2 regions of the Streptomyces sp. NPDC102278 genome follow, and region 1 is predicted to be linked to the other one. Evidence: predicted binding sites of a transcription regulator. Region 1 holds the regulator's gene; the other holds the start of a gene.
The links. The regulator HspR, encoded in region 1, represses chaperone genes until heat shock. The targets are predictions, from matches to a motif close to TTGAGNNNNNNNNNCTCAA.
Positions count from the first base shown of each region.

Region 2: a site for HspR is predicted at 3,848-3,866, ahead of lon (endopeptidase La). Genes of this name have one in related genera too.

Region 1 is NZ_JBIWLV010000005.1:10,094-16,129, forward strand. Features, by position in the region: gene clpB (ATP-dependent chaperone ClpB) at 1-477, opposite strand, end outside; gene ACIRO3_RS14645 (TIGR03618 family F420-dependent PPOX class oxidoreductase) at 591-1,010, shown strand; gene ACIRO3_RS14650 ((2Fe-2S)-binding protein) at 1,173-1,487, opposite strand; gene ACIRO3_RS14655 (hypothetical protein) at 1,487-1,771, opposite strand; gene ACIRO3_RS14660 (helix-turn-helix transcriptional regulator) at 2,009-3,070, shown strand; gene ACIRO3_RS14665 (heat shock protein transcriptional repressor HspR) at 3,142-3,603, opposite strand; gene dnaJ (molecular chaperone DnaJ) at 3,605-4,789, opposite strand; gene grpE (nucleotide exchange factor GrpE) at 4,829-5,512, opposite strand; gene dnaK (molecular chaperone DnaK) at 5,512-6,036, opposite strand, start outside.
Region 2 is NZ_JBIWLV010000001.1:432,596-438,631, reverse strand. Features, by position in the region: gene ACIRO3_RS01965 (hypothetical protein) at 1-285, opposite strand, end outside; gene ACIRO3_RS01960 (hypothetical protein) at 327-1,823, shown strand; gene ACIRO3_RS01955 (sulfurtransferase) at 2,063-2,905, shown strand; gene ACIRO3_RS01950 (DUF4097 family beta strand repeat-containing protein) at 2,969-3,757, shown strand; gene lon (endopeptidase La) at 3,889-6,036, shown strand, end outside.

The sequences.
Region 1 (6,036 bases):
GTACTGACCCTCGGGGTCGGGGCTGGTCACCCGGCGTCCTCCTCGTGCGTCCTCGAATGCGGCCAGCAGCTTCTTCGCCGTCGCGCCCTGGGTGGAAAGGAGCTCGCCGGCCGCGCCGCCCTTGGCGGCGAGGGCGATGAGCAGGTGTTCGGTGGAAAGGTAGTCGTCCCCGAGCCTCCCGGCCGTCTCGTCCGCGTCGGCGAGTACGGCGAGCAGCTCGCGGGTGGGTTGCGGGGGCGCGACGGTGGAACCCGTGACGCTGGGCAGGGCGGCGAGCAGGCGTTCCGCGCCGGCGCGGACCTCGGCCTGGTCGGCGTCGGTCGCGGCGAGCAGGTCGGTGACGTTCTCGTTGTCCTCGCCGGCGAGCAGGGCCAGCAGCAGGTGCGCGGGGGTCAGGTCCGGGTGGCCGTCCTTGACGGCCCTGCGGGTGGCGGCGTTCAGCGCGTCCCGGCTCTTGTTGGTCAGCTCGGCTTCCACTGCGGCTACTCCTCTCCGTCGCGATACAGGGGCATGACACGTATAGCGTGCACAAAGTTGAGTCTATTCCACTCAAGGCAGTGTGCGGCGCCGCATCTCGTACTCTTCGGCCCATGCCTGGTTCGAAGACAGCCCATGACGTACTCAACCCGACGCCGGAGTACCTCGCCTTCTGGCGGGAGCGGCACGTCTGCACCCTGACCACCCCGCGGCCCGACGGCAGCCCGCACGTGGTCCCGGTCGGCGTGACGTACGACCCCGCGGCGGGGCTGGCCCGGGTGATCAGCAACAGGCACAGCAAGAAGATCCGCAACGTCCTGGCGGCCCCGGGCGCGACGGCGCGGGTCGCGGTCTGCCAGATGGAGGGCCGGCGCTGGGCCACCCTGGAGGGCCGCGCGGTGATCCGTACGGACGAGGCCTCGGTGGCCGAGGCGGTGGCCCGCTACGCGGAGCGCTACGGACGGACGCCCTCGCCGAACCCGGACCGGGTGGTCATGGAGATCACCCTGGAACGCGCGATGGGGCGCGGCTGACGTCGGGATGGACCCGGGGCGGACCCGACCGCCTGACCGATTTGTTTGTCCGGTTCAACCACTGGACGCGGACATCACAACGGCGCCATCGTGGTCAGGTCCACGATGGCGCCGTTGTGTGGGGGTAGTGCCTGAGCGATCTGCAACGACGGGGGAATCGCTTCAGGCACTTCGGGGGGTGGCGGCGGTGATGTCGGGTTCGAAGAGTTGGTGGTCCCGCTGGTCGAGATTGACGAAAACCATGCCGTACCGCACTTCGCAGCGGACGGGCTGCGGTGCGCCCCGGGGGCGGCGCAGACAGCGGTAGGCGCGGACGTCTTCGTCCTCCTCGCGCACGACGACGATCGGCTGGCCGAACAGGGTGACCATCAACGAATCGCCGGCGTGGGGGATCGCGGTGGCGAGGTCGATGAACTGCCACCCGGACCGGTACGCCGAAGCCATCTCGCGTCGGAAGTCTCGGTCGTCGGGGGTCATCAGACGGCCATCGCAGGCAGAGCGGTCCAACCCGAGTCCGACGCGCCGGAGGGCGCGCTGGTCCAGCCGCTGTCCGACGAGCGCGAGGGGGCGCTGGTCCAGCCGGAGTCACCGGACTGGGTCCGGGTCCACCCGCTGTCTCCCTTGCCGGACGGACCGCTGGTCCAACCGGAGTCGACGGCCGGCAGCACGGTCCAGCCGCTGTCCGCCTTGGCGGTCGGACCGTTGGTCCAGCCGGAGTCACTGGCCGGCAGTACGGTCCATCCGCTGTCCGACTTGCCCACCGGCGCGCCGGTCCAGCCACTGTCGCCGGTCAGAGCGGTGCCCCCCGCGTCACTTTCGACGGCACCGACTACCCCAAAGACCGCAACAGCGGAGAAACCAACGGCAAGCGCCGAGCGAAGCATTCTCTTATACATGGTCGGCTTCGTCCTCACTTGATGGAATCCTCTCCCCCGCCACACAGACGATGGCTCATTCAGGCACGTCAATGCCACAGGGACGATGCATCATGTTCTTGCATGTTCAGGACCCTGGGGGGTGGAGATTTGCCCAAAAGTGCGACAAACCCGACTCATCCCCACTCCGTCACGTCCCTGTGCCCCGAGGGAACGCGGTTGTACACGGCTGCGCTCAGCGCCGGCCGGATCGCTCGGAGCGAGGTGCAGCAGGCCCCCTGCCTGCTTGAATTCGCCCTGGTACAGCCTGACCCGGATGACGCGAACCAGCTCCGCCCGGTTCCCCCGTCCGTCGCATTGGCGCAACGGCTGCATCCGATTGAACGCGAGATCCAGGACAGGCGACGTACGGCTGTAGATCTCACCGATGCTTTCGAGCCGTTTCTGACCATCAGTGCGCAGAACCCGGCGAACACCCACGCCATCACGGTCCTGGAGGGTTTCGAGCGGATCAACGCGGCGTTGGACCTGGCGACGGCCGAGTGCCACACGGAGATGCTGACGATCCAACCGGGCGGTGCACGGCCCTCCCTGGCCCTCACACAGGCCCTGGAGCGGGACGCCCCGCTGATCGACCGGGGCATCAGCATCCGGACGCTGTACCAGCACACCGCGCGGCACAGCCAGGGCACGCTGGCGTACGTGGACCGGATCTCCGCCGGGAAGGTGGAGATCCGCACCCTGGAGGAGCTCATCGAGCGACTCATCGTCTTCGACCGCACGGTGGCGTTCATCCCGGTCAGCGACGACCGGCGGGTGGCACTGGAGCTGCGGCACCCGGGGCTGGTCGACTACCTCATCAAGGTGTTCGAGCAGCTCTGGCGGCGTGCCGTGCCCCTGAGCGAGGAGGTCACGTACACGCACATGCACGACGGCATCACGGGCGTGCAGCGGTCCATCGCGCAGCTCCTGGTCGAGGGGCACGTGGACGAGGCCATCGCCCGCCGGCTGGGAATGAACGTACGGACCTGCCGCGCGCACATCGCCCGACTGGCCACCGCCCTGGGCAGCGGCAGCCGGGCCCAACTCGGCTTCCTGATCGCCCAGTCCGGCATCCTGCACAGTTCGGCCCCGCACCTCCCGGAGGACGAGGCCGAACACGGCGGCCACGCGAACCACCTGTAGCGACGACGAAGGCCCCGCCCGGGATGATCCGGGCGGGGCCTTCGCGCGTACGGCGGTGTCGGGCTGCGGTGTCAGTCCATCGGACGCTTGGGGCGCCAGACGACCAGCGCGCTGCCCGGCTGCGGCGGCTGGTAGGGGACCAGGTCGCGGCGGTACGAGGCGTGCACCTGGGCCTCGCGGGCCTGGAGCGCGGCGGCCGCGCCGTCCACGGCGGTGGACAGTTCGGCCACGCGCTGCTGGAGGGCGGCGACCTGGTTCTCCAGTTCGATGATCCGCTTGATGCCGGCCAGGTTGATGCCCTCGTCCTGGGACAGCGCCTGCACCGTGCGGAGCAGTTCGATGTCCCTGGCCGAATATCGACGTCCGCGGCCGGCCGTCCGGTCCGGTGAGACCAGGCCGAGGCGGTCGTACTGGCGGAGGGTCTGCGGATGCAGTCCCGAGAGCTGGGCGGCCACCGAAATCACATAGACAGGGGTCTCATCAGTGAGCTGATAAGCCCCGCCCAACCGGGACTGTCTGCGGCGGCCGTCCATGTCATGCTCCCTTCGCGGACTCGAACAGCGCTGCGCGCGGGTCCTGCGACTCCGTCGCGTCGCGATACATCTCCAGGGCTTCACGGGCCTTGTCGGACAGCTCCGAGGGCACCTCGACCTCCACCGTCACGAGCAGGTCGCCGCGGGTGCCGTCCTTGCGGACCGCACCCTTGCCGCGGGCCCGCATCGTACGCCCGTTCGGGGTACCCGGGGGAAGCTTCAGGGTCACCGGGGGGCCGTTGAGGGTCGGGACCTTGATGTCGGCGCCCAGGGCGGCCTCCGCGAAGGTCACCGGGACGGTCACCGTGAGGTTGTCGTCCCGCCGGCCGAACACCGGGTGCCCGTCGACGTGGACGACGACGTACAGGTCGCCGCCCGGGCCGCCGCGCTCGCCCGGGGCCCCCTTGCCGCGCAGTCGGATCCGTTGGCCGTCGGAGACGCCCGCCGGGATCCGGACCTGCATGGTCCGGGAGCTGCGGGCCCGCCCGCTGCCCTTGCAGATGTCGCAGGGGGTCTCGGCGATCAGGCCGCGCCCCTTGCAGTCGGCGCAGGGGTCGGTCAGGGAGAAACCGCCACCGCTGCCCCGCGAGACCTGGCCGGTGCCGACGCACGTCGGGCACACCCGGGGGGTGCCGTTCTTGTCGCCGGTACCGGAACAGGCCTTGCAGGGCGACTGCGAGGACATCCGGAGGGGGACGGTCGCGCCGTCCACGGCCTCCGTGAACGACAGCGTGACCTCGGACTCGATGTCCTGGCCGCGGCGCGGCTGGGTACGGGGTCCCGCACCCGGGCCGGCGCCGCCGCGGTTGAACAGGCCGCCGAAGACGTCGCCCAGGCCACCGCCGAAGCCGCCTGCCGCGCCGCCCTGCTGCTGACCCCCGAAGAGGTCGCCGAGGTCGAAGTTGAACGAGCCGCCGCCCCCGCCCGGACCGGGGCGGAAGCCCCCGTTGCCGAACAGGGCACGGGCCTCGTCGTACTCCTTGCGCTTCTTGGCGTCACCGAGGATGTCGTTCGCCTCGGAGATCTCCTTGAAGCGCTCCTCGGCCGCGGCGTCGCCCTTGTTGGCGTCCGGGTGGAACTCGCGGGCGAGCTTCCGGTACGCCTTCTTGATCTCGGCCTCGGTGGCGTCCTTCGGGACACCGAGGACCTTGTAGTAGTCCTTCTCGACGAAGTCCTTCGTGCTCATCCCCGGTGGCCCTCCTCTCGTGCGGCTACATGGTGGACGTCAGCCCTTGTCGGGGGCATCCGCGTCCTTGTCAGACGGCGTGTCGCCGTCCGCGGACTCGGTCTTGGCGGCCGGGGCCGCGCCGGGCTGGGGCTCGGCCACCGCGACCCGCGCGGGACGGATCGTGCGCTCGCCGATCCGGTAGCCCGGCTGCAGGATCGCCACGCAGGTGTCCTCGGTGACATCCGGCGCGTACGAGTGCATCAGGGCCTCGTGGATCGTCGGGTCGAAGGGCTCGCCCTCCTTGCCGAACTGCTGCAACCCCATCTTGGCGGCGGCGGTCTCCAGCGATTCGGCCACCGACTTGAAGCCGCCGACCAGTTCGCCATGCTCCCGTGCCCGGCCGATGTCGTCCAGGGTCGGGAGGAGTTCCGTCAGGAGGGACGCGACCGCGATCTCCTTGACGGCGATCCGGTCCCGCTCCACGCGGCGGCGGTAGTTCTGGTACTCGGCCTGGAGCCGCTGGAGGTCCGCGGTGCGCTCACCGAGCGCGGTACGGGCCTGGTCCAGCTGCGCCAGGAGGGCCGTTTCCTGGCCGACGGCCTGAGTGTCCGAGTCCCCGGCCGGGGCCACCTTCTCCTCCGGGGAGGAGTCGGCGGCCTTCGGCTCGGCGGCGGCGTCGTCCGCGTCGGCGCCGGTGGGGACTTCAGGCTCCTCGTCGAAACCCGGGGTCTCCTCCGACATCAGGCAGCGCCACCCTTCGGCTTCTCGTCGTCGACGATCTCGGCGTCGACGACGTCGTCGTCGGCCTTGGCCTGGTCGGCGTCACCGGTCGGCGCGCCGGCGGCCTGGGCGCCCTGCGCGTCGGCGTAGATGGCCTGGCCGAGCTTCTGGCTGACCGCGGCGAGCTTCTCGGTCGCGGTGCGGATCTCCGCGGCGTCCTCGCCCTTCAGCTTTTCCTTCAGCTCGGTGACGGAGGCCTCGACCTCGGCCTTGACGTCGGCCGGAACCTTGTCCTCGTTGTCCTTGACGAACTTCTCCGTCTGGTAGACGAGCTGCTCGCCCTGGTTGCGGGACTCGGCCGCCTCCTTGCGACGCAGGTCCTCGTCCGCGTACTGCTCCGCCTCCTGGCGCATGCGGTCGACCTCGTCCTTGCCGAGCGAGGAGCCGCCGGTGACGGTCATCTTCTGCTCCTTGCCCGTGCCGAGGTCCTTGGCCGTGACGTGCATGATGCCGTTCGCGTCGATGTCGAAGGAGACCTCGATCTG
Region 2 (6,036 bases), on a different contig from region 1:
GGTGACCCGGACCAGGGTCGCGGCCGGGGAGGTCGCGCGCGGCGAAGGGGGCGGGGCGGTGCCGGTGGGCCCGGGGTCCGGAGGGGTCGGGCCCCCGGTGGCGGGTGCGCCCGGGGTGCCGGCGGTCGGGGCGGTCGGGGTCGCGGGTGACGGCCCGTCGGCCGTCGCGGTCGACTCCGTGCGCGGGGCGGCCGGCTCTCCGTCGGCGTCGCACCCGCCGAGCAACAACGCGCCCAGGAGCGCGCCCAGTACCGCCGTCGCCCGTCCCGCTCGCCCTGCGCGCACGCCACACCCCCGCGGGAATTCGGCCGACCCGGACCCCGAGTATGGAGTCCGCACCCGTCACGCGGAAGCACCCGGAGGCCGACATCAGCCGCGACATCAGCCCCGACCTCGGCCGCGATCTCAGTCGCGATCTCAGTCGCGACGCCGGCCGCACGGCCCTGCGGCGCGTGGCGCCGCCGCTCGTCGCCCTCGCCCTGGGGCTCTGGGGCCTGGAACGCGGCCCGGCCGGCGGCAGCATGTGGCGCGACGAATCCGTCACCGTCCAGGTGGCGCACCGCCCCCTGGGCGACCTGTGGGAGCTGCTCGGGCAGGTCGACGCCGTGCACGGGCTGCACTACCTGCTCCTGCACGGCGTGTTCGCCCTGTGGGACGGCGGCCTGTGGGCGCTGCGGCTGCCGTCCGTGGCCGCCACCGCCCTGGCCGCCGCGGGCGTGGCCGCGGTGGCGCGCCGGTTGGCGGGGGAGCGGGCCGCGCTGTGCGCCGGCGTCGCCTACGCCGTCCTGCCGCCCGTGCAGATGTACGCGCAGGAGGGGCGCTCGTACGCGTTCGTGGCCTGCGCCGTGGTGTGGGCCACCCACCTGATGCTCCGCGAGCGGTGGGCGGCGTACACGCTGGTGCTGCTGCTCGGCTGCTGGCTGCACGAGTTCGCCGTACTGGCCCTGCTCGCCCACGGCATCGTCGCCTGGCGCTCGCGCGGGTGGCGGTGGAGCGCCGCCGCGGTCGTGGCCGCGCTGCTGCCGCTGGCCCGGGTCAGCGCGGGGCAGGCCGAGCGGCAGCTGGGCTGGCTCGGGCGGCCGAGCTGGCAGGACTGGGCCGCGTACGGGGCGCTCGTGCTCGCGGTGGCGCTGCTCGCCCGGGGCCCGTCGGCGCCCCGGGAACTCGTCCGGGTCGCCGTACCGCTCGCGCTGCTGCCGCCCGGGCTGCTGCTGCTCGTCTCGCTCGCGCACCCCTGGTACGTCGACCGGTACGTCCTCTACGCGCTGACCGGGCTCGCCCTGCTCGCCGGGGCCCGGCTCGCCGCCGCGCGCGGGGTCTGGCCGTGGGTGCTGGTCGCCGCGCTGCTCGCCCCGCTGGGCTGGTGGTCGGTGTGGCTGCGGACCCCGGAGAGCCGCAAGGACGACGTCCTCGCGGTGGCCGCCGCCGTCCGGGAGCGGGCGCGGCCCGGGGACGCCGTGCTGTTCATGCCGTCCCGGCGCCGCGAGTGGCTGCTGTCCTCGCCCGCCGTGTACGCGCCCCTGCACGACCTCGCCCTGGACCGCTCCCCGACCGCCTCGCGGAGCCTGTGGGGCACGGAGGCCGACCCGGCGCGGATCCGGGCGCGGTTGGCCGCGGCCCCCCGGGTGGTGGCCCTGCTGGACCCGGAGGGGCAACCGCTGGACCCGTACCCGGCGGAGGTCGCGAAGCGGGAGGCCCTGGCCGCCGGGTTCGTGCCGTGTTCGGTGACACAGGTGCGGGGCGCGCGGATCGTGGTCTACGCGGCCCGGGGCCCGGCCCGGGGCCCGGCCGGGGGCCCGGCCGGGGGCTGCGGTCGGGGCTGAGCCCGGCCGGCGCGGGGGCGCGTGCCCGGCGCGGGGGCGCGTGCCCGGCGCGGGGAGGAAGGTGCGGGTGCGGAGGGGGCGGCGGGCCAGGTGGCAGGCGGGTGCGGAGGGGGCGGCGGGCCAAGTGGCGGGCGGGTGCGGAGGGGGCGGCGGGCCAAGTGGCGGGCGGGGTCGGATGGTTGGATGGGCTGCGGGCCGGACCGCCGAGGCCCGCCGACCCCCACTGCCGGAGGCGCCGCATGACCGTGTCCCAGAACCCCCCGGGCCCCCTGGTCGGGGCCCCCTGGCTGGCCGCCCGGCTCGGCGGCCCGGACCTGGTCGTCCTCGACGCCTCCGTCGCCCCCCACCGCGGCGCCGACCGACGGATCCCCGGCGCCCGGCCCTTCGACCTCGACGGCGACCTGTCCGACCACACGACGGAACTCCCGCACGTGATGCCCGCGGCCGCCGCCTTCGAGCGCGCGATGCGGGACCTCGGCCTCGACGACCGGGCCGCGGTGGTCATCTACGACGGCGCCGGGCTGCATTCCAGCGCCCGGGCGTGGTGGATGCTGCGCGCCATGGGCTTCGACCGGGCCGCCGTCCTGGACGGCGGACTGCCCGCGTGGGAGGCCGCCGGACTGCCCGTGGAACACCTCGCGCCCGACTACGAGGGACCGCGCGGTTCCTTCACCGCCCGACCGCGCGCCGGACTGCTGGTGGACTCCGCCGCCGTGGCCGACGCCCTGGCCGACCCGGCGGCGACCGTGCTGGACGCCCGCACCCCGGAGCGGTTCGCGGGCACCGCCCCGGAACCCCGCCCCGGGCTGCGCGGCGGCCACATGCCGGGCGCCCTGAACCTGCCCTTCGGGGACCTCAAGGGTCCGGACGGGTTGATGCGTCCCGCCGGGGAACTCCGGCAGACGTTCGCGGCGTTGGCGGGAGAGCGGGAACGCCTGTACTTCAGCTGCGGGTCGGGGGTGACGGCCTGCGTGCTCGCGCTGGGCGCCGAACTCGCCGGATACCGGGACCTCGCCGTGTACGACGGCTCCTGGAGCGAGTGGGGCCTGCCCTCCAACCGTCCCGTGGTGACCGGGGGTTAACCCCACCGGGCGCCGGGTACCGGCCCCATCGCCGCGCGGAGCGGGCCTCGCCAGACTGGCGTCATGCCTTCCCACACCGCACACGCCGCCCGCCCCGGCGCACCCGCCCGGGCATCCCGCCCCGCCCGCACGGCAGTCGCGGCCTGCGCCGTCGTCGGCGGGCTCCTCCTGACCGGCTGCTCGTTGACCGCGCACACGATGAAGACCGTGCGCGCCGACGCCACCGTCGCCGAAGCCGTGACGGCCGTCGAGATCACGGGCGCTCGGCACGGCTCCATCGAGGTGACCCCGGGCAGCGGCCCGGGGGTCGCCGTCCACCGCACCGTCCACTACCGGGGCGACACGGCGCCCCGCCCGGGGCAGCGCGTCTCCGGGGGCCTGCTCACCTTCGACACCGGCTGCACCGGCAGTTGTTACGTCGACTACCGCCTGGAGGTGCCGGCCTCCGCGACGGTCAGGCTCGAAAGCGGCAGCGGGAGCGTCACGGTGACCGGGGTGGCCGCGGCCGACGTCGAGACCTCCTCGGGCGACGTGTCGGTGGAGCGCATCGCGGGCGCGCTGAAGGCCCGTACCTCCTCGGGTGACATCACCGGTTCGGCCCTGGCCGGCCCCGGGGCCGACGTCCGCTCGGCGTCCGGCGACGCCCGCCTGGCCTTCGCGACGTCCCCGAACTCGGTGGCCGCCGAGACCCGCTCGGGCAACGTCACCCTGATGGTGCCGTCCGCGCCCTATCGCGTCGACGTCTCCACCACCTCGGGCGACCGCCGGGTCGCCCTGCCCACCGACGCGGCGGCCGACGCCCGGCTCTCGGTGAAGACCACCTCGGGCGACGTCCGCGTCTCGGCGGCCTGACGGGCCGCCGTCGACCCGGGCGCGGGGCCGCCGTCGGGGTGTTCGCCGGCGGCGAACGGCGGTGGGGGAACATCGGGGGGCTCATCGGCATTGAGTCGGCATAGCTCAACTTCACTGCCGGAGGGAAGATCATGGCTTCGACGTCCGTATCGCTCACCCTGCCCGTACTGCCGCTCGACGACGAGGTCGTGCTGCCCGGGATGGTCGTCCCGCTGGACCTGTCCGACGCCGACGTACGGGCGGCCGTGGAGGCCGCCCAGGCCGCCGCGGGCAGCGGGAAGCCCCGGGTGCTGCTCGTGCCGCGGATCGACGGACAGTACGCGGGCACCGGTGTGCTGGGGACCGTCGAGCAGGTGGGGCGGCTCTCCGACGGGGACCCGGGCGCCCTCATCCGGGGGCGCGAACGCGTCCGCATCGGCGCCGGGACCACCGGGCCCGGGGCCGCGCTCTGGGTCGAGGGCGAGACCGTCGAGGAGCCGGTGCCCGAGCCGCTGCCCGGCGCCGTCACCGAGCTCGTCAAGGAGTACAAGGCGCTCGCCACCAGCTGGCTCAAGAAGCGCGGCGCCTGGCAGGTCGTGGACCGGGTCCAGCAGATCGAGGGGGTCTCGGCGCTCGCCGACAACTCCGGCTACTCGCCCTTCCTGACCGTGGCCCAGAAGGTGGAACTGCTGGAGACGGCCGACCCCGTCGCCCGGCTCCGGCTCGCCGTCAAGGCGCTGAGCGACCATCTGGCCGAACAGGACGTCGCCGAGTCCATCGCCAAGGACGTACAGGACGGCGTCGACAAGCAGCAGCGCGAGTTCCTGCTGCGGCGGCAGTTGGAGGCCGTGCGCAAGGAACTGCGCGAAATCAACGGGGAGAAGGACGGCGAGGAGTCCGACGACTACCGCACCCGCGTCGAGGCCGCCGACCTGCCCGAGAAGGTACGGGAGGCCGCGCTCAAGGAAGTGGAGAAGCTGGAGCGTTCCAGCGACCAGTCGCCCGAGGGCTCCTGGATCCGCACCTGGCTCGACACCGTGCTGGAACTGCCCTGGAACGAACGCACCGAGGACGAGTACGACATCCGCGGCGCCCGGGCGGTGCTCGACGCCGAGCACGCCGGACTGAGCGACGTCAAGGACCGCATCACCGAGTACCTGGCGGTCCGCAAGCGGCGCTCCGAACGCGGCATGGGCGTCATCGGCGGCCGGCGCGGCGGGGCCGTGCTGGCCCTCGTGGGCCCGCCCGGGGTCGGAAAGACCAGCCTCGGCGAGAGCGTCGCCCACGCGATGGGCCGCAAGTTCGTGCGCGTCGCGCTCGGCGGCGTACGCGACGAGGCCGAGATCCGCGGCCACCGGCGGACCTACGTCGGCGCGCTGCCCGGCCGGATCGTGCGGGCCATCAAGGAGGCCGGCTCGATGAACCCGGTCGTGCTCCTGGACGAGATCGACAAGGTGGGGTCCGACTTCCGGGGCGACCCGGCCGCGGCCCTGCTGGAGGTCCTCGACCCCGCGCAGAACCACACCTTCCGGGACCACTACCTGGAGGTCGAACTGGACCTCAGTGACGTGGTCTTCCTGGCCACCGCCAATGTCCTGGAGGCCATCCCGGAAGCCCTCGCCGACCGCATGGAGCTGGTCCGCCTCGACGGCTACACGGAGGACGAGAAGGTGGTCATCGCCCGCGACCACCTGCTGCCCCGGCAGCTGGAGCGCGCCGGGCTCGGCGCCGACGAGGTGGTCCTGGAGGACGACGCCCTGCGCAGGCTCGCCGGGGAGTACACCCGCGAGGCGGGCGTGCGGACCCTGGAGCGCTCCCTCGCGCGGCTGCTGCGCAAGGTGGCCTCGCAGCACGAGCTGGGGGAGCGGGAACTGCCGCTGCGCGTCGGCGCCGACGACCTGCGGGCACTCATCGGGCGCCCGCACCACGTCCCGGAGTCCGCGCAGGACCCGTCCGAGCGGCGGACCGCGGTGCCCGGCGTGGCCACCGGCCTCGCCGTGACCGGCGCCGGCGGCGACGTCCTCTTCGTCGAGGCCTCGCTGGCCGACCCGGAGACCGGCGCCGCCGGGCTGACCCTGACCGGCCAGCTGGGTGACGTGATGAAGGAGTCCGCGCAGATCGCACTCAGCTTCCTGCGCTCGCACGGCGCGGAACTGGAACTCCCGGTCGCCGACCTGAAGGACCGGGGCGTGCACATCCACTTCCCGGCCGGCGCGGTCCCCAAGGACGGACCGAGCGCGGGCATCACCATGACGACCGCGCTCGCCTCGCTCCTGTCGGGACGCCAGGTACGCACCGAC